DNA from 3 places in the Thermomonospora cellulosilytica genome. Region 3 is predicted to be linked to each of the others. Evidence: predicted binding sites of a transcription regulator. Region 3 holds the regulator's gene; each other region holds the start of a gene.
What was found. The regulator LexA, encoded in region 3, represses DNA repair genes until DNA is damaged. The targets are predictions, from matches to a motif close to TCGAACANNTGTTCGA.

Region 1 (8,074 bases), 1.5 Mb from region 3:
CCGGCGCGCCCGCCGTGCGGGGACCGCCCCTCGGCCCCGAGCCGCCTGATCGCCACTCCCTGCTCCTCACCCTCGCCCCGGCGCCGCCGGACGCGGCTCCACACCGCTGTGTTCCCGGTGGGGGCCCGGCGATGGGGCGCGACGGGCAGATCTGGCCGCCAGGGAAGATCGACGTTCCATGCGCGGAAGGTCGCCTTTCCGGTGCCGTGCGCTCCGCGTCCGCCGCCGGTTTCGTCCGCCCGTCTCCTCGGACGCCGCGGCACCGCAGGCGGTGCACACCCGGCAAGGCGAACGCACCCCCCGACCACACCGGCCTCACCTTCCGGTGAGCCTCCCGCGCGCACCCGCACCGCCCGCCGCGGGTGAAACGGCAGGTCGAGGGAACAGGCACCGGCCCGATGCCGTTAAGGTGGGACGAGCCGGTGTGGCATGTGTCCCCCGGGCCGCACCTTTTGCCTTCGTGGAATACCGCCGGCCGCACGGCCGGGCAGGAGCCACGTTGTGCCTTTCGCCGTGAGGCGACCACCACACCGGCCCGAGCAAACGCCGAGGCCCCGGCGGGAAGCGCGTTCCCGCCGGGGCCTCGGCGTGTTCCGGCCTCGTCCGGGCGCGGAACCGGCCCGCGGAGCGGCCTAGGTCACCACCACGAGCAGCACCGCCAGCAGCGCCGGCACCAGCACCGCCGCCGCGACCGCCCGCATCCGGCGTCGGCGCCGCAGCCGGGGCAGCGCCGACAGCCGCGCGGCCAGCCTGGGGTCGTCGTGCGCCAGGTGCGTCTCGATCTGGGCGAGGATCCGCTGCTCCTCCATCGACAGCGCCATGCGAGAACCTCCGGGGGGTGGGCAGGTGCTGTGATATCTGCCCCACCATCAAGATCATTAGCCGTGGACCGACCGGCCGGTGATCATCGGCCTTCGGCGGCGGTCACCGTCGCGCCCCGCGCCGGCCCGCTCTCGTGGTGCCGCCGGTCCAGCGCGGTCACGTAGTAGGTGTAGGTGACGCCCGGCTTGACGGTGGGGTCGACGATCGACGCGCCCCGCACGGTCGTCAGCAGCCGCTTCGGGTCGACCGGGGCGCACGCCCGTCCCTTGCCCTCCACCCGGTACACCGCGTACGAGGTGGCCCGTTCGCTCGGCGACAGGTGCCACGACACCTTCACCCCGCCGCCGGTGGGGGCGGCCTTGACCGACCCGGCCGGCTTGGGGGCCTTGCCGCCCTCGGCGGCCGGGGGGATCGCCGCGGTCCGGTAGTGGTCCTTGCGCAGCCGGGACGTCTGCCCGCCCTTGTCGCCGAGCAGGTCCTTGGCGCTGAAGTACACGTCCCCGCGGATCTGCGGCAGCCCGGCGTTGACCGACAGGTGCCGCGACAGCTCCGCGGCGCCGCGCCACGCGCCCGCCTCACCGGCCCGGTAGGAGGCCTGCCCGATCGTCAGCTCCACCCCGGTGCCCTCGACCTGCTCGGCCCACCATCGCGCCAGCGTCCGGTAGTCGGCGGCCGGGTTCCCGATCTCCCAGTACAGCTGCGGGGTGATGTAGTCGACCCACCCCTCTTTCACCCACTTGCGGGTGTCGGCGTAGATGTCGTCGTAGCTCTGCAGCGCCCGCGTCGCCGACCCGTTGGGGTCGCTGGTGCGGTTGCGCCACACCCCGAACGGGCTGATCCCGAACCGCACGTGCGGCTTGGCGTCGTGGATCTTTTCGTGCAGCTCCCGCACCAGCGTGTCGACGTTGCGGCGCCGCCAGTCGGCCTTGCTCAGGCCCCCGCCGTACCTGGAGTAGGTGTCGGCGTCGGGGAAGTCCTTGCCGCCCACCGGATACGGGTAGAAGTAGTCGTCGAAGTGGACGGCGTCGATGTCGTACTTGTCGACCACGTCCAGCACGACCTTGGTGGTCAGCTCCCGCACCTGCGGGATCCCCGGGTCGTACCACAGGCCGTCGCCGTAGGCGCGCACCCACGAGGGGTTCTTGCGGGCCGGGTTGTCGGGGTGCAGCTTGGAGCGGTCGGTGCCGCGCGCCACCCGGTACGGGTTGAACCAGGCGTGGAACTCCAGGTCCCGGGCGTGCGCCTCCTCCACGAAGAACTTCAGCACGTCGAACCCGGGGTCCTTGCCCTGCGTGCCGGTGATCCACTGCGACCACGGCTCGTACGGGGAGTCGTAGAAGGCGTCGGCGTTCGGGCGGACCTGCACGAACACCGCGTTCATCCCGAGCGCCCTGGCCTGGTCGAGCATCTTGCGGTAGTCGGCCTTCTTGCGCTCGGCCGAGTGCGCGACGTCGCGCGGCCAGTCGATGCCCGACACCGTCGCGATCCACATGCCCCGCAGCTGCCGGTGCCGCGAGTCGCCGGGCGCGTCCACGCCCGGGCACTCGGCGTCGCCCCGGGCCACCGGCGCGTCCGCGCGGCGGCCGGCCTCACCGGCGGCCGAGGTGCAGCCGGCCAGCAGCCCGGTCGCCACCAGCGCGGCGATCGCCTTTGCGCATGCTTGGTTCCCCGTTAGCCATGCCATAGCCCCCGATTCTTACGGAACGACAACAGTGCCATGTACGGATCGTTCCGATCGGTGGGTCAAGTGAGGCGCCTGAGACGAAATTTTGCCTAAATCGAACACGTGTTCTATCGTTGGGGGTGGGGGTGAGGCATGCGCTGGGACCATCTGCGGCTGACCGACGACACCGGGCCCGCGCTCCCCCTCCTGCGGCGCCGGGCCGTCGCCCGTACCTTCGACACCCCCGGCTTCCACGGCGTCACCTTCTATGAGATCCACGCCCGCACCATCATCAACACCGTCCCGCGCGCCTCACGGCTGCCCTTCACCCACACCATCAACCCCTACCGCGGCTGCACCCACGCCTGCGTGTACTGCTTCGCCCGCAACAGCCACACCTACCTGGACCTGGACCCCGGCGCCGACTTCGACTCCAAGATCATCGTCAAGGTGAACGCCGCCGAACTCGCCCGCCGCGAGCTCACCCATCCCCGCTGGCACGGCGCCCCCATCGCCCTGGGCACCAACGTCGACTGCTACCAGCGCGCCGAAGGCCGCTACCGGCTCATGCCCGGCATCCTGGCCGCCCTGCGCGACACCGCCAACCCCTTCTCCATCCTCACCAAGGGCACCCTCATCCTCCGCGACCTGCCGCTGCTGGCCGAGGCCGCCGAACGCACCACCGTCTCGGTCGCGGTCTCGGTCGGCTTCATCGACCACGACCTGTGGCGCCAGGCCGAACCCGGCACTCCCAGCCCCACCGCCCGCCTGCAGGTCTGCGCCGCCCTGGGCGACGCCGGCATCGGCTGCTCGGTCCTCATGGGCCCCGTCCTGCCGTATCTGACCGACTCTCCCCGCCGGCTCGAGAACGCCGTACGGCAGATCGCCGACGCCGGCGCCACCTCCGTCACCGCCATCCCCCTGCATCTGCGGCCCGGCGCCCGCGAGTGGTACATGGCCTGGCTGCAGCGCCACCACCCCCGCCTCGTCGAGCCCTACCGCCGCCTGTACGCCCGCGGCGCCTACGCCCCCAAGGCCTACCGCGACCGCATCACCCGCCAGGTCGCCGACCTCGCCGCCAGGTACGGCATCGGCCGCCACGCCCGCCACCGGCCCGCACCACCGCCTCCGCCGCCCGGCCCCCAGCAGCTCAGCCTCCTCGGCTGACCCGGCACCGGCCCCACGCCCAGGCTCGTTCTGCACGCCGCGCTCCCGCGGAACGCTTCCAGCGGTCCGCGGGGTGAATGAACCCCACGCGTCCTTGGGGCACGCTGTGAGGCCGCCCGGAGGCTCACACGCCGGTCAGCTCCACCGGCTCGGCGATCACGTCCACCATCGCGCCGTTGCGCACCACCGTCACCGGCAGCGGACGCCCGATCGCCTCCGCGAACAGCAGCCGCTGCAGGCCCTGCGCCCGGTCCACCGGCACCCCGCCCGCCGACAGCACCAGATCCCCCCGCCGCAGCCCCGCACGCTCCGCCGGGCTGCCCGCCACCACCTCCGCCACCCGCAGCGCCTCCCGGCGCCCCGTCCGCTCCCGCAACCCCGCGGGCACCGGAACCGGCACCGTCACCAGGCCCAGGAACGCCCGCCGCACCCGGCCCTCGCGCAGCAACGCCCCCACGATCCGCCGCGACGTGCCGTTCACCGGGATCGCCAGCCCCAGCCCCACCCCGGCCACCGCCGTGCTCACCCCCACGACCCGGCCCCGCGCGTCGGCCAGCGCACCCCCCGAACTGCCCGGGTTCAGCGCCGCGTCCGTCTGGATCACGTCCTCGACCAGCCGCACCGCCCGCCCGTCGCCCACCGGCAGCGACCGGCCCAGCGCGCTGACCACCCCCGCCGTCACCGACCCGGCCAGCCCCAGCGGATTGCCCACCGCCACCACCAGCTGCCCCACCACCAGCTCGTCGCTGTCGCCCAGCACCGCCGGCGGCGGAACGTCCCCCGCCGCCCGCACCACCGCCAGGTCCGACAGCGGGTCGGCCCCCACCACCTCGAACGACGTCACCGTCCCGTCCGAAAACGCCGCCCGGCCCTCCCGCGCCGACCCCACCACGTGCGCGTTCGTCAGCAGCAGCCCGGCGGCGTCGAACACCACCGCCGAACCCCCGCCCGCACCGCCCCGCCGCGGCACCCGCAACGCCGCCACCCTCGGCGTCAGCTCCCGCGCCACCGCCGACACCACCTGCGAGTACGCATCCAGCGGCTCACCCATGATTACAGCATTACACGGCAAAACCCGAACGTGAAGACATACCGTCGCTCGCCGACGGCAGCGCCGCCCAAGCGAGGCGGACCTGCCGTTGAGGAGCGTGAGCTGATCGCCGGGAGGCGCGGCGCCACGCGGCTCGGCGAGGGTGCAGGCACCGGATGAGCCGGGTCGGCCGGGGAACGCGGCGACGGACACCCGATGGCCTCCCCCCAGGGCGATGTGACACATGAGGTTGCCGACTCACTCCCGCCGCGGCGGACGGCGAGCTGGGCGGACGCGAGCCGACGCAGGACGGTGCGACAGGTAGTCCGAGTTCTGTGTCACCGATGTGCGGCGCCGTGGGCACAGGCTAGGTGGCCGTTCGCAACCGGGCCTCGGCGGCCCAGTGGGGTGCGTTCCATTGGTCGGCGATGGCGGCGGCCTGGGTGAAGTGGGCGGCGGCCTCGTGGTCGCGGCCGAGGAGGACGGCCAGCTCGCCGAGGGTGTGGGCGACCGGGCGCAGCGCCACCGCCAGGCTCGTGGCGCCCGCCGGGGGGCCGTTGCGGTGCGGAAGCAGCGTCGCGTAGATCTCCTCGGCCGCGGCGCGGTCGTTCAAGGCGACGATGGCCATCGCACGCAACGTTGTGAGGAAGGTGAAGAAGAAGTCGGGGCGGATCGGGCCGGGTGACGCGCGGACCTCGCGGGCTTCGGCGTCCAGGCCGTTGGCGTGGAGGGCGAGCGCGAGCAGGTCGCAGACCATGGGGCCGAGCGCGGCGTGGAGGGCGCGCACGTCGTCCAGGTGCGCGCCCAGCGTGCCGTCGTTCAGCCAGATCACGGCCAGGGCGAGTTGGAGAAAGCCCGCGGCGTGCACCGATCCGGCGCGCCGCATGCCCTCGTCGGCCTTGATGTAGAGGAGCTCGGCGTCGGCGAATCGGCCTTCGACGAGCGCCAGGGTCGCCAGCGTGATCTCGGCGACGGCGATCGCCTCGCGCATCCGGTAGGTGCGCGCGAGGTCCAGGGCCTCGGTGGTCACCTGGTGCATGGTCACCGGGTCGTTGGCGGCGGCGGCGACGCCGGCATGGTTGAGCAGCCCGGTGAAGCGGTAGACCGGCAGGTCGTGCTCGGTGCCGATCTCCACCAGCTCCCGGCAGAGCTCGGCGTCTCCGTGGACTCGGGCCAGGACCTGGAGTGCCGCGGCCCGCAGCCGGGGTCCGGCGGCGAGGTCGAGTGCCTCCCGCGCCGCCTCCAGAACGGTCGGGTCGTCCTCGCCGACCAGCTCGTCCGCGTACGCCGTCAGGAGTCGGGCCCGCACCGAAGGGGGCAGGTCACGCTTCAGCAGGCGGCGCAGGCGGTCGACGATGGGCCGGTCCACCGTGCCGTACGTACGGGCCTGCCAGGGGGTCGGCTCCGTCCACGCGGTGAATGCGGCGATCATCAGGTCGTCGCGGCCCAGGGACTCTGCGTACTCCACGGCTTGGCGGCGTGTCTCGCGGGCGGCTGCGACGGCTCCCGCCCGGATCTGCGCGCGCAGCAGCCTGCCGAGCAGTTCGACCCGTTCGTCCGGTCCGGTCGAGTTGGTGACGGCGTCGGTGAGGAGGTCGGCCGCCACGTCATGGGCGTAGCGGGCCTCGGCGAGCTCGGCGGCCTGGACGCAGTAGCCGACGGCCTTGGGTGAGCCTGCGCGCGCGTAGTGGTGGGCCAGCGCCGCGATGTCGTCGGTTCCTTCGAGAGCGGCGGCGATCCGGGCGTGCATACGGGCTGTGCGGAGGCGGCTGAGGTCGGCGATGAGCGTGTCCCTGACAAGGGCGTGGACGAAGCGGACGCGTCCGGGGGCGGGCTCGTTCAGCAGCCCGGCGATGACGCCCGCGTCCAGCGCGTCCATCACGCCGTCCTCGTCGGTGTCGGCGGCCTTGACAAGGACGTCCACCGAGCTTTCCCGGCCTGCGACCGCGGCCAGCCGGAGAATGGACACGCCTCCCTCGGGCAGGCGCGCGAGCCGGCGGCGGAGGACGTCCCGTACGCCTTCGGGGACCTCGGAGAGGGCGACCAGCGCGCCTTCGCCCTTCAGCAGCCGGGCGCTTTCTCGCACGTAGAACGGGTTGCCGCCGGTGCGCTCGGCGATCCCTGCGATGGTCTCCTCGTCGGCCTCGCATTCGGCCCGTACGAGCTGCGCGACGGCCTCGGCGTTCAGCCTCGGCAGCGCCAGGCGGAGGGGCGTGGCGCGCGCGAGGGAGGCCAGCGTTTCGGTGAGGTGCCCGCTCTCGTCCGCCCGGTACGCGGCGACGACCAGGATCGGAGCCCGCACGCCGAGGCCGCCGCCGAGCAGCTCCAGCGTGGCGGCGTCCGCCCAGTGCAGGTCGTCCAGCACGACGGCGACCGGGCGTTGCGCGGCGACCGCCGCCAGCCACTTCCACACGGCCCGGCGCAGGCGGAACCGTCCCGCGGTGGCGTCGGCGTTGACCGGCTCGGTGTCGGTGAGCAGCGGCGCGAGGTCGTCGGCGAACTCGCCCGGGGACGTGACCGCGGTGATGGCCCTCAGCGCCTCGGTCCAGGCCCACGCGGGCGGCGCGCTGTCGACCTCGGGGCAGTGGCCCACGGCGACCAACCATCCGTCACGTTCGAGCCGCCTGCCGAGGTGTTCCAGCAGCGTCGACTTGCCGAGCCCGGCCTCGCCGGTGACAAGGGCGATGCGGGCTCCGTCGGCGGCGGCCTCGGCGGCGGCCGTGACCAGCGCCGACAGCTCCGCCCGGCGTCCGACGAACGGCGCCTCGATGACCGGAGCCGGCCGCGGCGGCGGTGCGGGCGGCGGTGGCGGGGGCACGGTCTCGCGCAGGACGTCCGTGCGCTGGGTGAGGATCGCCTCCTCCAACGCCGTCAGGCCCGGGCCGGGGTCGAGCCCGAGCTCCTCGGCGAAGACGCCGCGGGCGCGGCGGAGCGTCGCCAGCGCGTCGGCCTGGCGGCCACTGCTCCACAGCGCCAGAGCGTGCAGCCGCCAGCCCTCCTCGCGGAAGGGCTCGTCGCGGGTGAGCCGCTCGGCCTCGGGAACCACCGCGGCAGGGTCACCGATGCGCAGACCCGCCGCGACGTGCAGCTCGGTGGCGACCAGGCGCAGCTCGTTGAGCCGGGCGGTCTCGGCGGCGGCCCACGGCTCGTCGGCGACCTCGGCGAACGCCGGTCCCCGCCACAACCCCAACGCCTCGGCGAGCCGAGCCCGGGCGGCGCGCGGGTCGGTGACCGTCCGGGCCTGGTCGAGCAGGTCCTCGAACCGCCACGCGTCCACCGACTCCGGCGGCAGCCGCAGCGCATAGCCGGGCGACGCGCTCACCAGCAGCCGGGCCGGCGTGCGCGGCGGGCGCCCGGGCTCCAGCAGCCGACGCAGGTTGGACACATACGCC
Region 2 (8,074 bases), 2.0 Mb from region 3:
TCGTGGCGGTGGCCACCGCCACCTGGCTGCTGCTGCGGATCATCTACGCGCTGACCGATCCCGCGCTGGAGAAGCTGACCCGGGTGGAGGGCGAGCGCAACCGCCGGGCCCGCCGGGCGCGCACCCAGATGCTGCTGCTGCGCCGGGTCATCGGCGCGGTGCTGGTCGTGGTGGCGACCGGGGTGGTGCTGTTCTCGTTCCCTGCGGTGCGGGCGCTGGGGGCCGGTGTGCTGGCCTCGGCCGGCATCGCCGGCCTGGTGGCCGGTGTCGCGGCCCGGCCGGTGCTGGGCAACCTGTTCGCGGGCCTGCAACTGGCGTTCAGCGACGCGCTGCGGCTGGACGACGTGGTGGTCGTCGAGGGCGAGTGGGGCCGCATCGAGGAGCTGACCCTGTCGTACGTGGTGGTGCGGACCTGGGACGAGCGGCGGCTGGTGCTGCCGGTGTCGTACTTCACCGAGCGGCCGTTCGAGAACTGGACCCGGCACACCAGCCGGGTGATCGGTGCGGTGGTGTTCCACGTCGACTGGACGGTGCCGGTGGAGGACCTGCGCACCGAGCTGTACCGGTTCCTGCGCGAGCATCCGCTGTGGGACCAGCGGGACTGGGTGCTGCAGGTGACCGACGTGCTGCCGAACGGGCTGGTGCAGCTGCGGGCGCTGATGAGCGCCGCGGACGCCGCCAGCGCCTGGGATCTGCGCTGCGACGCCCGCGAGCACATCGTCGCCTACCTGCGGCGGGAGCACCCGCAGGCGCTCCCCCGGTTCCGCGCCGAACTGCCCGTCGACGCGGTCAGGCCAGCCTGATCGACGTCCCCTCGACGGTGACCTGCTTGGCCGCCAGGGGCTTGCCGGCGGGGCCGCCCTGCGGGGAGCCGTCGGTGATGCTGAACTTGCTGCCGTGGCAGGGGCAGTTGATGGTGCCGCCCTCCACGGAGTCGACCGGGCAGCCCCGGTGGGTGCACTTGACGTCGAACGCCTTGAACTCGCCCTGCGTCGGCTGGGTGACGACCACGCCCTGGTCCTTGAAGACCTTGCCGCCGCCGACCGGGACCTCGCTGGTCTGGGCGAGCGCGCCGCCGCCTCCACCGCCTCCGGAGCCGCCCCCGGCCTGGCCGCCGCCGGTGTCCTGCCCGGTGTCCGTCCCGCCCCCGGCGGTGCCGCCGTCCTCGCCTCCGCCGCAGGCGGCCGCGACACCGGCCACCCCCAGCAGGCCCGCTCCCACCAGGACCGCCCGCCGGGTGTTGCCCTGGGCCGTCTGGTCGGAGGGGTCGATCTGCGGTCCGGTCTCCTGAGCCATGGGTGTCGTCCTTCCTCGCCTGTGGGCCGAGCGCCCTGCGTTCACACCCACCACTACGAGTGAACGCGGCGGGCGGTTCGATCGGCCGGGCTCGGGCGGTCCGCACCCCCGGATCCCGGGGGGCGCTCCCCCCGGAACGACAGGTCAGACGACGACCACCCCGTCGCCCTTGACCTGCGCAGGGTACTCCAGCAGAGCACGGGAGGCCGGGCCCTTGGCCACCGTGCCGTCGGCGATCCGGAACTCGCTGCCGTGGCAGGGGCAGTAGATGGCGTCCCGGCGGATCCGGTCCACCGGGCAGCCGGCGTGGGTGCAGCGGGCGTCGAACACCTTGAAGGTCCCCGCGGTCGGCTGGGTGACCACGACCTTGTGCTCGGGCACCACGGTGCCGCCGCCGACCGGCACGTCGGCGACCTTGGCGACCTCCCTGCCCTTCAGGTCCGCGGACGGCTCCACCTCGCGCGGCCCGCCGCCGCAGGCGGCCGCGGCGCCGGCCACGCCCAGCAGGCCCGCGCCGCACAGCACCGCGCGCCGCCCGGGCCCGGCGGGCGGCTCCCCCGTCTTGTCGTCGCTCATACCGCCATGATCTCGGGCGACCCGGTCACCCCCGGCACCCACCCCGCCCCGGCGGGGCCGCCGGGGTCACCGGTCCAGCAGCTTGGCCAGGAACGCGCCGGTGTGGCTGCCCTCGACCCGCGCCACGTCCTCGGGGGTGCCGGCGGCGACCAGGGTGCCGCCGCGCGAGCCGCCCTCGGGGCCCATGTCGATGATCCAGTCCGCGGTCTTGATCACGTCGAGGTTGTGCTCGATGACCACCACCGTGTTGCCCTTGTCGACCAGGCCGTTCAGCACGCCCAGCAGTCGGCGGATGTCCTCGAAGTGCAGGCCGGTGGTGGGCTCGTCCAGCACGTAGATGGTCCGGCCGGTGGAGCGGCGCTGCAGTTCGGCGGCCAGCTTGACGCGCTGCGCCTCGCCGCCGGACAGGGTGGTGGCGGGCTGGCCGAGCCGCACGTAGCCCAGGCCCACGTCGTTGAGGGTGGACAGGTGCCGGTGGATCGCGGTGATCGGCTCGAAGAAGCGGGTGGCCTCCTCGATCGGCATGTCCAGCACCTCGGCGATGGTCTTGCCCTTGTAGTGGACCTCCAGCGTCTCCCGGTTGTAGCGGGCGCCGTGGCAGACCTCGCACGGGACGTAGACGTCCGGCAGGAAGTTCATCTCGATCTTGATGGTGCCGTCGCCGGAGCAGTTCTCGCAGCGCCCGCCCTTGACGTTGAACGAGAACCGGCCCGGCTGGTAGCCGCGCACCTTGGCCTCGGTGGTCTGCGCGAACAGCTTGCGGATGTGGTCGAACACCCCGGTGTAGGTGGCCGGGTTGGACCGCGGGGTGCGGCCGATCGGCGACTGGTCGACGTGCACGACCTTGTCGACGTGCTCCAGCCCGGTGATGCGGCGGTGCTTGCCGGGCACGGTCTTGGCCCCGTGCAGCTCCTTGGCCAGCGCGTTGTAGAGGATGTCGTTGACCAGCGTGGACTTGCCGGATCCGGACACGCCGGTGACGGCGGTGAACACGCCCAGCGGGAACGCCACGTCGACGTTCTTGAGGTTGTTCTGCTGGGCGCCCCTGACCACGATCTCGCGACCCCTGGCGCGGGGCCGGCGGATCCGCGGCACCTCGATCTTGCGACGGCCCGACAGGTACGCGCCGGTGAGCGACTTCTCCGAGGCCTTCAGGTCGGCGACGGTGCCGGAGACCACGATCTGGCCGCCGTGCTCGCCGGCGCCGGGGCCGATGTCGACCACCCAGTCGGCGGCGTCGATGGTGTCCTCGTCGTGCTCGACGACGATCAGCGTGTTGCCCATGTCGCGCAGCCGGATCAGGGTCTCCAGCAGCCGGTGGTTGTCGCGCTGGTGCAGCCCGATGGACGGCTCGTCCAGCACGTACAGCACGCCGACCAGACCGGAGCCGATCTGGGTGGCCAGCCGGATCCGCTGCGCCTCGCCGCCGGCCAGGGTGGCGGCCGCGCGGTCCAGGGTGAGGTAGTCCAGCCCGACGTCCAGCAGGAAGCCGAGCCGGGCGTTGACCTCCTTGAGCACCCGGGCGGCGATCTGGGCCTCGCGGTCGTCCAGTTCGAGGTTGCGCAGGAACTCGGCGCACTCGCTGATCGGCATGGCGGCGACCTCGGCGATGGACTTGCCGCCCATGGTGACCGCCAGAATGACCGGCTTGAGCCGCGCGCCCTTGCAGGCCGGGCACGGCACCTGGCGCATGTAGCCCTCGAAGCGCTCGCGGGTGGCGTCGCTCTCGGCCTCGGCGTGCCGCCGCTGGATGTAGGGGATGACGCCCTCGTAGGAGGCGTAGTACGAGCGGGTGCGGCCGTAGCGGTTGCGGTAGCTGACGTGGACCTGGGTGTCGTGGCCGTGCAGGACCGCCCGGCGGGCCTTGGCGGGCAGCTTCTCCCAGGGGGTGTTGAGGTCGAAGCCCATGGCGTCGCCCAGGCCCGACAGCAGCCGCAGGAAGTACTCGCTCACGTGGCCGTTGGACCACGGCTGGATCGCGCCCTCGCCGAGGGTCTTGTCCGGGTCGGGGACGACCAGCTCGGGGTCGACCTCCATGCGGGTGCCCAGGCCGCTGCACTCCGGGCACGCCCCGTACGGGGAGTTGAACGAGAACGACCGCGGCTCCAGCTCCTCGAACGACAGGTCGTCGTACGGGCAGTACAGATGCTCGGAGAACATCCGGGTGCGCCGCTCGTCGTCCTCGGGCAGGTCGACGAAGTCGAGCACGATGGTGCCGCCGGCCAGCCCGAGCGCGGTCTCCACCGAGTCGGCCAGCCGCTGCCGGGCGCCCTCCTTGACCGACAGCCGGTCCACCACGACGGCGATGTCGTGCTTCTCCTGCTTCTTGAGCTTCGGCGGGTCGTCCAGGCGGACCAGGGCGCCGTCCACCAGGGCGCGGGAGTAGCCCTTGGCCTGCAGCTCGCGGAACAGCTCGACGTACTCGCCCTTGCGGCCGCGCACCACCGGGGCCAGCACCTGGAACCGGGTGCCGGGCTCCAGTTCCAGCACCCGGTCGACGATCTGCTGCGGGGACTGCCGGCTGATCGGCCGGCCGCACTCGGGGCAGTGCGGGTGCCCGATCCGGGCGTACAGCAGCCGCAGGTAGTCGTAGACCTCGGTGATGGTGCCGACGGTGGACCGGGGGTTCTTGGAGGTGGACTTCTGGTCGATGGACACCGCCGGGGACAGGCCCTCGATGAAGTCCACGTCCGGCTTGTCCATCTGGCCGAGGAACTGGCGGGCGTAGGCCGACAGCGACTCCACGTACCGGCGCTGCCCCTCGGCGAAGATCGTGTCGAACGCCAGGCTGGACTTGCCGGAGCCGGACAGTCCGGTGAACACGATCAGGGAGTCCCGCGGCAGGTCCAGCGAGACGTCCTTGAGATTGTGCTCGCGCGCTCCACGCACGATGAGTCGGTCATGCACGGTGGTACTCGGCTCCCCTGTGGGCCTGGTCGCAAACGACGTGAGTGACATCAGGCTAACCACGGGCACCGTCCGTTTAGTCCGTGACGGACGGCACCCCCGTTGTGCGCTCGCAACCGTACACGTGTTCGAAGATCCGTCGCCACCGGACCGCGGTGATCATTAAAACCCGGTTGACGCTCCGGTCATCTGCGCTCCGCCGGGACGATCCGCGGCTACGGTTCGCTGGGCCCGACTCTCGTGTCCCCGCCTTCCGAGGAGACGCCCCGTGCCGTCCATCAGACGCATCGCCCGACCGGCGGTCGTGTTCGGCCTGGCCTCGGCCCTGTTCATGGGATCGGTGCCGCCCGCCCTGGCGGCCCCGCCGGATCCGGCCGCCCCCGGCCTGCGCGACCTGAACCGTCTCGTGCTCCCCGCCGAGGAGCCCGGCGGCGCGTACCTGGAGACCGACCGCACCGCCCGCCCGGTCGCGCCGGGCACCACCCTCACCTCGTTCGACCGCCTCGACGCCAAGGGCTGGCTGCGGGGCGACCTGCTGAGCGTGGACCTCGGCGGCGGCAAGGTCCGCGCCGGCTACCTGTCGCCGGGGAAGGTGGCGGCGGTGGAGCCGCTGTCGCGGCAGGCAGGCCGTGCCGGGGCCGTCGCCGGGGTGAACGGCGACTTCTTCGACATCAACAACACCGGCGCGCCGAACGGGGCGGCCGTGGACGACGGCGGCCTGGTCAAGTCGGCCACGCCCGGCTGGCCCGCCCACACCGCCGGGGTGTCCGCCGAGGGGCTGGGGCAGATCGCCCAGGTGTTCCTCGAGGGCGAGATCACCATGCCGGGCGGCCGGAAGGCGACCCTCGACCAGCTCAACGCCCACTTCATCAAGCAGAACGGCATCGGCGCCTACACCTCCCTGTGGGGTTCGGCGACCCGCGGCAGGTCCCTGTCCCAGGGCGCGCGGCGGATGGCCGAGGTGCTGGTGGTGGACGGCGAGGTCACCGAGATCAGGGACGCTCCCGGGTCCGGGGACATCCCGGCGAACGGCTTCGTCCTGGTCGGCCGGGAGGCCGGCGGGGACCTGCTGCGCACCCTCGAGGTGGGCGCCCCGGTGACGCTGGCCTACAAGCCGCGTTCGTCGGGGGCCCCGGCCGAGTTCGCGGTGGGCGGCAACCAGGTCCTGGTCAAGGACGGGCAGGTGCAGCCGCTGGACGATCCGGCCGCGCATCCGCGGACCGCCGTGGGCTTCTCGGCCGACGGCCGCCGCATGTTCCTGATGACGGTGGACGGCCGCCAGGCCGACAGCCGGGGTGTGACGCTGGCGGAGATGGCCGCCCTGGTGAAGGAGGCGGGCGCGCACAACGCCCTCAACCTCGACGGCGGCGGTTCGTCCACCCTGCTGGCCCGCAAGCCCGGCCGGAACGAGGGACGGGTGGAGAACCAGCCCTCGGACGGCGGTGAACGGCCCACGCCCAACGGCATCGGCCTGTTCGCCGAGGGCAGCGGACGGCTGACCGGGTTCTGGGTGGAGCCCGCGGCCGATCCCGCCCAGGCCCCGGGTGCGGGGCCGACCAGCGGGGGCCGTCCCGACCGGGTGTTCCCGGGGCTGACCCGCAGGCTGGTGGCGCGCGGTCACGACGAGTCGTACGGCCCCGCCGAGGGCGCGCCGCGGTGGATGACCCAGGGCGGGGCGGCCGTCGTCGACCAGGACGGCGTCGTCCGCGGGCGGCGGGCCGGGCAGGTCACCGTCGTCGCCTCCCATGGAAGGGCGCGCGGCCAGGTGAGGCTGACCGTGCTGAACCCGCTCACCCGGATCGGGGTCACCACCGACCGGGTGACCATCCCCGGCGGTGACGGCACCGGCGTGTTCGGGGTGGTCGGGTTCGACCGGGAGGGTTTCACCGCGCCGATCGAGCCGTCCGACGCGAAGCTGACCTATGACGCCTCGCTGCTGGAGATCACGCCGGGCGCGGGCGGCGCGTTCACGGTCAGGCCGCGCAGGGAGTCCGGGTCCACGCTGGTGACGATCGAGGTCCAGGGGCGCCGCGCGAGCCTGCCGGTGAGCGTGGGGCTACAGGAGCGGACGATCGCCGACTTCGAGGACGGCGCGCAGTGGCGGTTCGGCACCGCGCGGGGCTCCGGCAAGGTCGAGCCGGTCTCCGAGGGCCGGAACGGGGCGGGGCTGCGGCTGTCGTACGACTTCACCCGGTCGACGGCGACCCGTACCGCCTACGCGTACCCGCCCAAGCCGATCGAGGTGGCGGGCCAGCCGCAGGCGCTGGGCATCTGGGTGTACGGGCATGACAGGGGCGAGTGGACGGCGTTCACCATCACCGATGCCAACGGCCAGACCTACTCGCTGTACGGCCCCTACGTCCGCTGGAAGGGCTGGCGGTACATCGAGATGGCGGTGCCGTCGTCGGTGGCGTACCCGATCAAGGTCAACCGGTTCTACACGATCGAGACGAGCGCGAGCCGCCAGTACACCGGCGAGGTGCTGATCGACGACATGGTGGCCAAGGTGCCGCCTTCGGTGGACGTCCCGCCCCCGCCCGCCGGGACCCCCGATCCGCTGGTGGTCCAGGACGGCACGGTGAACGGCCGCACGTGGCGGTTCGCGGTGCTGTCGGACGCGCAGTTCGTGGCCGCCGACCCCGACAGCGGGTACGTCGAGCGGGCCCGCCGCACCCTGCGCGAGGTGAGGGCCGCCGAGCCCGACTTCCTCGTCATCAACGGGGACTTCGTGGACACCGGCTACCCGGCGGACTTCGCGCTGGCCAAACGGATCCTGGACGAGGAGCTGGGCGGCGAGGTGCCGTACTACTACGTGCCGGGCAACCACGAGATCTACGGGCCGGGGAACATCGCGAACTTCCGCGCGGTGTTCGGGGAGCCGTACCGGGCGTTCGACCACAAGGGGACGCGGTTCGTGCTGCTGGACTCCTCCACCGGCGCGTACCGGACCAGTTCGTTCGAGCAGTTGCGGATGCTGCGCACGGCGCTGGACGGAGCCCGGCGTGACGGGGCGGTCGGCTCGGTGGTGGTGGTCGGTCATCACCCGACGCGCGATCCGCTGCCCGCCAAGAACAGCCAGCTCGCCGACCGCAAGGAGGCGGCGCTGATCGAGAAGTGGCTGGCGGAGTTCCGCACGGCCACCGGCAAGGGCGCGGCCCTGGTCAACGCGCACGTGGGGGTGTTCCACGCGTCGCGGGTGGACGGGGTGCACCACTTCATCAACGGCGACGCGGGCAAGAACCCGGCCGCCGGGGCCGCGGACGGCGGGTTCACCGGCTGGACGATGTTCGGTGTG
Region 3 (8,074 bases):
CACCGCCTACCGCCACAAGTCCCAGCCCTAACCGAGCACCCACACCGCATGCCCCGTTCCTGGCCGCCACATGACGAGCGGGGAGCCGGCACGATGCCGGCTCCCCGCGGAGAACGGTGCCCGCTACGACACGGGGCCGTGACCGGTCAGCTGCAGCCGCTGGTGGAGCCGCAGCCTTCGCAGACGTAGCAGCTGCCCGCCGGGCGCATCTTGGTGCCGCAGGTCATGCACAGGGGCGCGTCGTCGGCGGTGCGGCCCTGGTGGCTCTCGATGACCGACAGGCCGCCGGAGGGCTGCTCGGGCTGCGGGCGCGGGGCCGGCTTGGCGATCTCGGCGGTCTGCGCCAGGGTCTCCCGGGCGACCTCCGCCTCGGCGTGCAGGGTGGCGGGGTCCTCGCCGTTGGCCTGCATGGCGCGTTCCTCGGCGGTGAAGATGCCGAGTTCGGCGCGGCGCTCGTACGGCAGGTGGTCCAGGGCCAGCCGGCGGAAGATGTAGTCCATCACCGAGGTGGCCATCCGGATGTCCGGGTCGTCGGTCATCCCGGCCGGCTCGAACCGCATGTTGGTGAACTTCTCCACCCACGTCTCCAGCGGCACCCCGTACTGCAGGCTGATGGAGATCGCCATGGAGAAGGCGTCCATCACGCCGGCCAGGGTCGAGCCCTGCTTGCCGAGCTTGAGGAACACCTCGCCCAGGCCGTCGTCGGGGTAGGAGGAGGCGGTCATGTAGCCCTCGGCCCCGGCCACCGAGAACCGGGTGACCGTCGCCGGACGCTGCTTGGGCAGCCGCTTGCGGACCGGGCGGGCCGGCACCGGGGCGGGCGCCGCGGCGGGCTCGGCCTTGGCCTCCTCCTTCTTCTTGGCGACCGACAGCGGCTGGCCCACCTTGCAGTTGTCCCGGTAGATCGCCAGCGCCTTGAGGCCCATCTTCCAGCCCTCGAAGTACACCCTCTCGATGTCCTCGACGGTGGCCTGCTCGGGCATGTTGACGGTCTTGGAGATGGCGCCGGACAGGAACGGCTGGACCGCGGCCATCATCCGCACGTGGCCCATCGGGCTGATCGCCCGCTCGCCCATCGCGCAGTCGAACACCTCGTAGTGCTCGGGGCGCAGGCCGGGCGCGTTCACCACGTGGCCGTGCTCGGCGATGTACTCGACGATCGCCTCCACCTGCTCGGTCTGGTAGCCCAGCTTGCGCAGCGCCCGCGGGACGGTGTGGTTGACGATCTCCATCGACCCGCCGCCGACCAGCTTCTTGAACTTCTTCAGGGCCAGGTCGGGCTCGATGCCGGTGGTGTCGCAGTCCATCATCAGGCCGATGGTCCCGGTGGGCGCCAGCAGCGAGGCCTGCGCGTTGCGGTAGCCGTTCTTCTCGCCGAGGGTGAGGCACTCGGCCCACTGCCTGGTGGCCGCGGCGTGGACGGCCCTGTCCATCTCGTCGAGGGTGCGGATGTCGTCGTTGGCGGCGGCGTGCTTGCGCATCACCCGCTTGTGCGCCTCGGCGTTGCGCGCGTACCCCTCGTACGGGCCGACGATGGCGGCCAGCTCGGCGGAGCGGCGGTAGGCGGTGCCGGTCATCAGCGAGGTGATCGCCGCGGCCAGCGAGCGCCCGCCCTCGGAGTCGTAGGCGTGCCCGGTGGCCATCAGCAGCGCGCCCAGGTTGGCGTACCCGATGCCGAGCTGCCGGTACGCCCGGGTGGTCTCGGCGATCTTCTCGGTCGGGAAGTCGGCGAAGGTGATCGAGATGTCCATCGCGGTGATGATCAGCTCGGTCAGCTTCGTGAACCGTTCCACGTCGAAGGTGTTGTCCTCGCGCAGGAACTTCAGCAGGTTGATCGACGCCAGGTTGCACGAGGAGTTGTCCAGGCTCATGTACTCCGAGCAGGGGTTGCTCGCGGTGATGCGCCCGGTCTCGGGGTTGGTGTGCCAGTCGTTGATGGTGTCGTCGTACTGGATGCCCGGGTCGGCGCACTCCCAGGCGGCCTGGGCCATCGCGCGGAACAGGTCGCGGGCCTTGACGGTCTCGATGACCTCGCCGGTGAGCCGGGCGCGCAGGCCGAACTCCTCGTCGTTCTCCACCGCGCGCATGAACTCGTCGGAGACCCGGACGGAGTTGTTGGCGTTCTGGTACTGGACGCTGGTGATGTCCTTGCCGCCCAGGTCCATGTCGAAGCCGGCGTCCCGCAGCGCGCGGATCTTGTCCTCCTCGCGCGCCTTGGTCCAGATGAACTCCTCGATGTCGGGGTGGTCGACGTCCAGCACGACCATCTTGGCGGCCCGCCGGGTGGCCCCGCCCGACTTGATGGTGCCCGCCGAGGCGTCCGCCCCGCGCATGAACGACACCGGCCCGCTGGCGGTCCCCCCGGACGACAGCAGCTCCTTGCTGGAACGGATCCGCGACAGGTTCAGCCCCGCCCCGGAGCCGCCCTTGAAGATGATCCCCTCCTCCTTGTACCAGTCGAGGATCGACTCCATCGTGTCGTCCACCGACAGGATGAAGCAGTTGTGCACGCGGAGGTTCCCGGCGAGGAACTCGCCGCTCTCGGTCTGGATGTCGTAGACCTCCATGGGACCGAGGTGCTCGATGCGGGCGATCTCCAGTCGCTTGGTCGGGTACGCGCCCCGGCCGGCCTTCTCGAAGCTCCGGTGCAGCTTCTCGGCCTTGACCGGGTCGATGAAGCCGATCTCGTCGGCGAAGATCCGGCGGTCCCCGGCGACCTGGATGCGCAGCGTCCAGCAGCCCTGGCGGTCGGCGCGCGCGTCCTTCTTGAAGCCCACCCGGGAGTAGATCCCGAAGCGCAGCAGCAGCCGCTGGATGCCGCGGATCAGCTCCTCGGACACCATGTCGACCTCGACGACCGTGGAGCGCTCGCGTTCGGACACGAAGCCCTCGGCCTGGAAGATGCTGCGCAGGTAGGCGGCGACCACGGGCAGCGGCGCCGTGTACAGGCGCTCGGGGACGGTCATGTCCGCGCCGCGGGCGCGCAGGCCCCACGCGTCGACGAACTCCGCGAGCCCGGTCCCGTACAGGCGGATGCGGCGGCAGTCCAGCTCGGTGTCCTGGGTCTGGACGGTGCGCTCGTGCCGGTGGACACCGGGGAAGACCACGTTCAGCTGGCGGATGACCCAGTCGCGCTCGGCGTCGGTCACCGTCATCGCCTCGATGGTCAGCGAACGGTTGGTGCCGTGCTCGTACTGCCCGACGAAGCCGTCGGACTGCAGCCAGCCGGCCAGCGCCGCCTCGGCGATCTCCCGGGAGGTGATCTCGGCCTCGCCGTAGGAGTCGCGGCGGTGCCACTCCAGCATGTCGCCGACCCGCAGCTGGCCCGCCTCGACGAACGCGCCGGTGCCCTCACCCGTGGCGCGCCAGACCAGATGGTCGGGGGTGACGTCCAGGGTGTAACCGGCCTTGGTGTGGATGCGCAGGACGTCCTTCACCCCGTTGGCCTTGGTGGCGACGATCCTGGTGATGCCGTGCGCGTCGTACACCTTGGTGCCGACGGCGTCGTCCTCGACGAGCCTCCCGATCGGGATCAGGCCGGCGGGCGTGCTGACCAGCGCGTCGTAAGGAAGGCACGCCGAGACCTGCTGCGGGGACTTGGTGCCCACGTTGAACCAGACGGGGGAGTTGAAGCTGAAGATCTGGTGGATCAGGGCGTGCTTGAGCTCGTGGTCGAAGATCTCGGCGTCCTCGTCGGAGGCGAAGTAGCCGTGCGCCCTGCCGGTCTCGGTGTAGACGCCGACGACCCGGTCGACCAGCTGCTTGAGGCTCCACTCGCGCTGGGGGGTGCCGACGGCGCCGCGGAAGTACTTGGAGGTCACGATGTTGACCGCGTTCACCGACCAGAAGTCGGGGAACTCCACGCCGCGCTGCTCGAAGTTGACCGAGCCGTCCCGCCAGTTCGTCATGACGACGTCCCGGCGCTCCCAGGTGACCTGGTCGTACGGATGCACTCCCGGCGTGGTGAAGACCCGCCCGATCTTCAGCCCCTTGCGGCCCTTGCCGCGTCGGGATGCCGAGCCGCTCACCGTTTCGGTCATGACTCTCCCCCTTCGGGACCGTTTCCGGCCCTGTAACAGGAACAACGATGCCCCGCGGCCGGATCGTCCACCGGCCGGGATGTTTTCAGTCGTCGCGCTGCGCCCGGGCCGACTCGGCGGCGGCGCGCAGCGATCGGATCTCCCTTTCGAAGTCCTCCAGCGACTCGAACCCCCGGTAGACGGAGGCGAATCGCAGGTAGGCGACCTCGTCGAGCTCGCGGAGCGGCCCGAGGATGGCCAGGCCCACCTCATGGGAGGCGATCTCGGCGACCCCGGTGGCCCGGATCGCCTCCTCCACCCGGTGCCCCAGCTTGGCCAGCGCGTCCTCATCGACCGGGCGGCCCTGGCAGGCGCGCCGGACCCCGGCGATGATCTTGTCTCGGGAGAACGGCTCGGTGACCCCGCTGCGCTTGGCCACCATCAGCAGTACGGTCTCCTGCGTCGTGAACCGCCTGCCGCACTGGGGGCAGGAGCGGCGGCGCCGGATCGCCGCGCCGTCCTCGGTGGAACGGCTGTCGATCACCCGGCTGTCGGGGTGCCGGCAGAACGGGCAGTGCACGTCTCTCGACCTCCCCTGACAGACCGCCACAAGACCACAACCTGTGGAAAATCACATCGGTGTAACTACTAGATGTTGTGGTCAACCGTAGGGGCCGTCAGAGGCCAGTGCAAGCCGGAACGATCGCCTCGCCCGTAGAGCCTTGTCACATGGGGCGCACCGGCCCCGTCTCGGCGTGTCGCCTTCCGCGTCCGGTCACCCGGCCGGTATCCGCAGCGCCTGCCCCGGCCGCACCGCCGCATCGCCCAGATCGTTGGCCTCGATGATCCGCCGCACGGTCGCGTGCGGGTCGCGCCCCGGCCGCGCCCGGCTGGCGATGGTCCACAACGTGTCCCCGGACTCCACGACCACCCACGCGTCCTGCCGCGGCGCCGCGTCGCTCCGGGCCCCGCTCGCCATCCCGAGCCAGAACGCCCCCGCCATCAGCCCCGCCACGCCGAGGCTCACCACGACCTTCCCCCGCCGGGTGAGCCGCACCGGCGGCTCGTCCGACACCGTCCGCCGCCTCTCGGCTCCCCGGGCCCGGATCTCGCCCGAACGCCCGGCAGCCGCACCGGAAGCACGCCGCCCGGGCATGCCCGCCGCGACCTCGCACCCGGGGCCACCGCTCCCCGGCACATCCACCCGGCGGCCCGCCGCTGTCTCACCCCTGGTGAGGCCGCGACCAGATGCGCCCGCACCGCGTTCCGACGCCGCATCACGTCGCAGGCCGTCCTTTCCAGGGACGCCCACGCGGTGTTCTCGCGCCGCCTCGCGCCCAGGGCCCGCGTCCGTCCGGCGGTCCGGTCTCGCCTCACGCCTGGAGGCATCCCGGCCGGGAGAGCCCGCGGCACGCCCAGGGCCGTCGACCCTCCTGGGGCGTTCCGGTGTCGTGTCGTGCGGGCGGGTGCGGGGCGCGGGAGGGCTTGCGGGGCGGCGGGAGGCGGCCGGGGTCTCGGGGGCGGTGCGTCCGCCGGGGATGAGGGTGAGGTGCTTGCGGGTGCGAATCGGGCGGCTGGTGGGCGGGGTCCGGGGCAGGCTCGCCATGCGTGGCCTCCGATCGAGGGATTCGAATGTCAGTTCGATCGAACGGATGTACGATTTCTATCGCAGGGTGCCGGAGGAGGCGAGGGGAACACGCCGGGTTTCTTCGAACAATTGTTTGATCATCAGCGGGATCCGCGCTAACGTGCCTGCCAGGAGCGAGGATCCCGTACGGGTGGCGTGCCGGCAGGCGGTCACGCCCGGCGCCCAGGAGGCGGTCAGAGCGATGAGCAAGGTCCGGGAGATGCCCGACGGGCCGATGGACGAGAGCGGTCTCACCCCGCGCCAGCGGATGGTGCTCGAGGTGATCCGGGACTCGGTGCAGCGGCGCGGCTATCCCCCCTCGATGCGGGAGATCGGCGAGGCCGTCGGGCTGACCAGCACCTCCAGCGTGTCCCACCAGTTGCGGACCCTGCAGCGCAAGGGCTTCCTGCGGCGCGATCCCAACCGCCCGCGCGCCGTGGAGGTCCGGATGCCCGGCTCGGTGCCGGTCCGCTCCGAGGGCGCCGCCCCGCAGTCCTTCGAGGGCTCGGCCGGCCAGGAGTCGGTCCCCGCCCCCGCCCTGGTCCCGCTGGTCGGCCGGATCGCCGCCGGCGGCCCGATCCTGGCCGAGGAGACCGTCGAGGACGTGTTCGCCCTGCCCCGGCAACTGGTCGGCGAGGGCACCCACTTCCTGCTCAAGGTCTCCGGCGACTCGATGATCGACGCCGCCATCGCCGACGGCGACTGGGTGGTCGTCCGCCAGCAGCCGGTCGCCGAGAACGGCGACATCGTCGCCGCCATGATCGACGGCGAGGCCACCGTCAAGACCTTCAAGCGCAAGGACGGCCACGTCTGGCTGATGCCGCAGAACGCCGCCTACGACCCCATCCCCGGCGACGAGGCCTCCGTCCTGGGCCGCGTGGTCGCCGTCCTCCGCAAGGTCTGACCCGCGCCCGCCCGGCTGCCCGCGCGGCGGAGCCTCACCCTGCCTCCGGGGAACGCGCCGACCGGACCCATGACGGCCGCGGCCGTTCCCCGCGAGCGCAGGCCAGGCACGGCCCGCGCCGAGACCGCCGCCTGCCTTGACCGACCGTGGCCCGTTCGCGAACGCAGACCGCCCGTCCGGCGGTGCCGAGACACGCCGGGGCAGGTCCCGCAGGAGCGCACAGCACCACACGCCCGCCGTGCCCCACGGCGGTGGCGGGGCATGGCGGGCGTGTGGTGGTCGGGAGGCGTCCCGCCCGCGGGGACGGGCGGGTCGAGGATCACGGGGCGGGCGGGGACTCCCAGGCCCTCAGGTAGGCCTCGGCGGCCCAGGCCAGGTCGTTGACGATCTCGGGCCCGGCGATGACGCGCATGTCCTCGATCCAGTCGGGGACCAGGCCGTAGTTGGCGACGCCGTCCACGTTGACGTCCCAGGTGCGTTCGCCGGTGCGCAGGCGGTCCAGCGTCACGCTGCCGTCATGGCTCTGGAACGGGTAGCGGACGGGGTTGGCCGAGTTGTTCGCGCGCGGGGCCGGGAGGGGGCCCAGGCCGTTGGCGTCCATGCCGTAGCCGTAGCCGAACAGGCGGGACGGGTCGCGGACGGCCTTGGCGCCGCGCCAGTCCTGCACGAATTTCTCCGAGGAATGGCCGTAGGACGCGACCATGCCGCCCAGGCGGTAAATGCGCGGGTAGAAGTTGCGGTCGGTCCAGCTGTGGGAGGAGATGACCCGGGGATAACCGGCCTGTTCGAGGATGTCGAGGGTGCGGGAGGCCGCGCGCACGCTCATGTGGTCGATCTCGATCCACATGTCGCGCCGCATCATGCCGCGGACCATGTGCTCGCCCAGTGCGGTCAGCCCCAGTTTGTTGCAGTGCGGCGCGGGCGGATAGAGGGGGAAGGCGCCGCCGGGGTCGATCCAGCTCAGTTCCTTGGGGAGGGTGCCGCCGGCGACGGTGTTGTCGTGCTCGGCGGTGGTGCAGGTCTCGGCCTGCCAGAACCTGCCGGTGCCGATCTTGTTGCCGGCGTTGATGATGAGTCCCTGGGTGCCTCCGTCGAAGCGCACGCCGCACAGGGCGTTGTCGAACTTGTGGCACAGGAACATGCTGCGCACGCCGAGCGAGTGCATTTCGTCAAGGCCCCGGTCGATGTCGGCCTTCGTGCATCCGGGAACGCCGTTCACGACGCGGCAGCCGAACGGTTCGGAGGTCTCCACGCCGAGCACCATCGCGAGCTTGCCCTGCGCGATCACCTGGCGGGCCTCCTCGGGGGAGCGGACGATCCGCAGCCAGCCCTTTCCGGGGCCGCCGTGCAGCGAGTCGATATGGGCCTGGAGTTCGTTGGCGCGGCGCACCTGCAGCCGGATGCCGGCCATCTCGTCGCAGGAGGTGCGCTTGAGCGGGTACACGTCGCAGATCTGCCGGTTGGCGACCATGTGGTTGACCAGGATGCGCTGGCCGCCGCGCCACGCCCGTTCGACCCACTCGT

Region 1: HNR21_RS22765 (Rv2578c family radical SAM protein) is a predicted target of LexA. The motif match lies at 2,601-2,616, and genes of this name have one in related genera.
Region 2: uvrA (excinuclease ABC subunit UvrA) is a predicted target of LexA. The motif match lies at 4,896-4,911, and genes of this name have one in related genera.

The regions. Positions count from the first base shown of each region.
Region 1 is NZ_JACJII010000001.1:4,868,813-4,876,886, reverse strand. Features, by position in the region: gene HNR21_RS22780 (ATP-binding protein) at 1-56, opposite strand, end outside; gene HNR21_RS22775 (DUF3040 domain-containing protein) at 633-821, opposite strand; gene HNR21_RS22770 (glycoside hydrolase family 10-like protein) at 905-2,506, opposite strand; gene HNR21_RS22765 (Rv2578c family radical SAM protein) at 2,639-3,652, shown strand; gene HNR21_RS36095 (S1C family serine protease) at 3,777-4,703, opposite strand; gene HNR21_RS22755 (ATP-binding protein) at 5,050-8,074, opposite strand, start outside.
Region 2 is NZ_JACJII010000001.1:5,354,334-5,362,407, forward strand. Features, by position in the region: gene HNR21_RS25320 (mechanosensitive ion channel family protein) at 1-803, shown strand, start outside; gene HNR21_RS25325 (Rieske (2Fe-2S) protein) at 790-1,296, opposite strand; gene HNR21_RS25330 (Rieske (2Fe-2S) protein) at 1,441-1,872, opposite strand; gene uvrA (excinuclease ABC subunit UvrA) at 1,939-4,830, opposite strand; gene HNR21_RS25340 (phosphodiester glycosidase family protein) at 5,048-8,074, shown strand, end outside.
Region 3 is NZ_JACJII010000001.1:3,371,785-3,379,858, reverse strand. Features, by position in the region: gene HNR21_RS16075 (AraC family transcriptional regulator) at 1-31, shown strand, start outside; gene HNR21_RS16070 (vitamin B12-dependent ribonucleotide reductase) at 147-4,040, opposite strand; gene nrdR (transcriptional regulator NrdR) at 4,126-4,599, opposite strand; gene HNR21_RS16060 (LysM peptidoglycan-binding domain-containing protein) at 4,795-5,094, opposite strand; gene lexA (transcriptional repressor LexA) at 5,849-6,550, shown strand; gene HNR21_RS16050 (amidohydrolase family protein) at 6,870-8,074, opposite strand, start outside.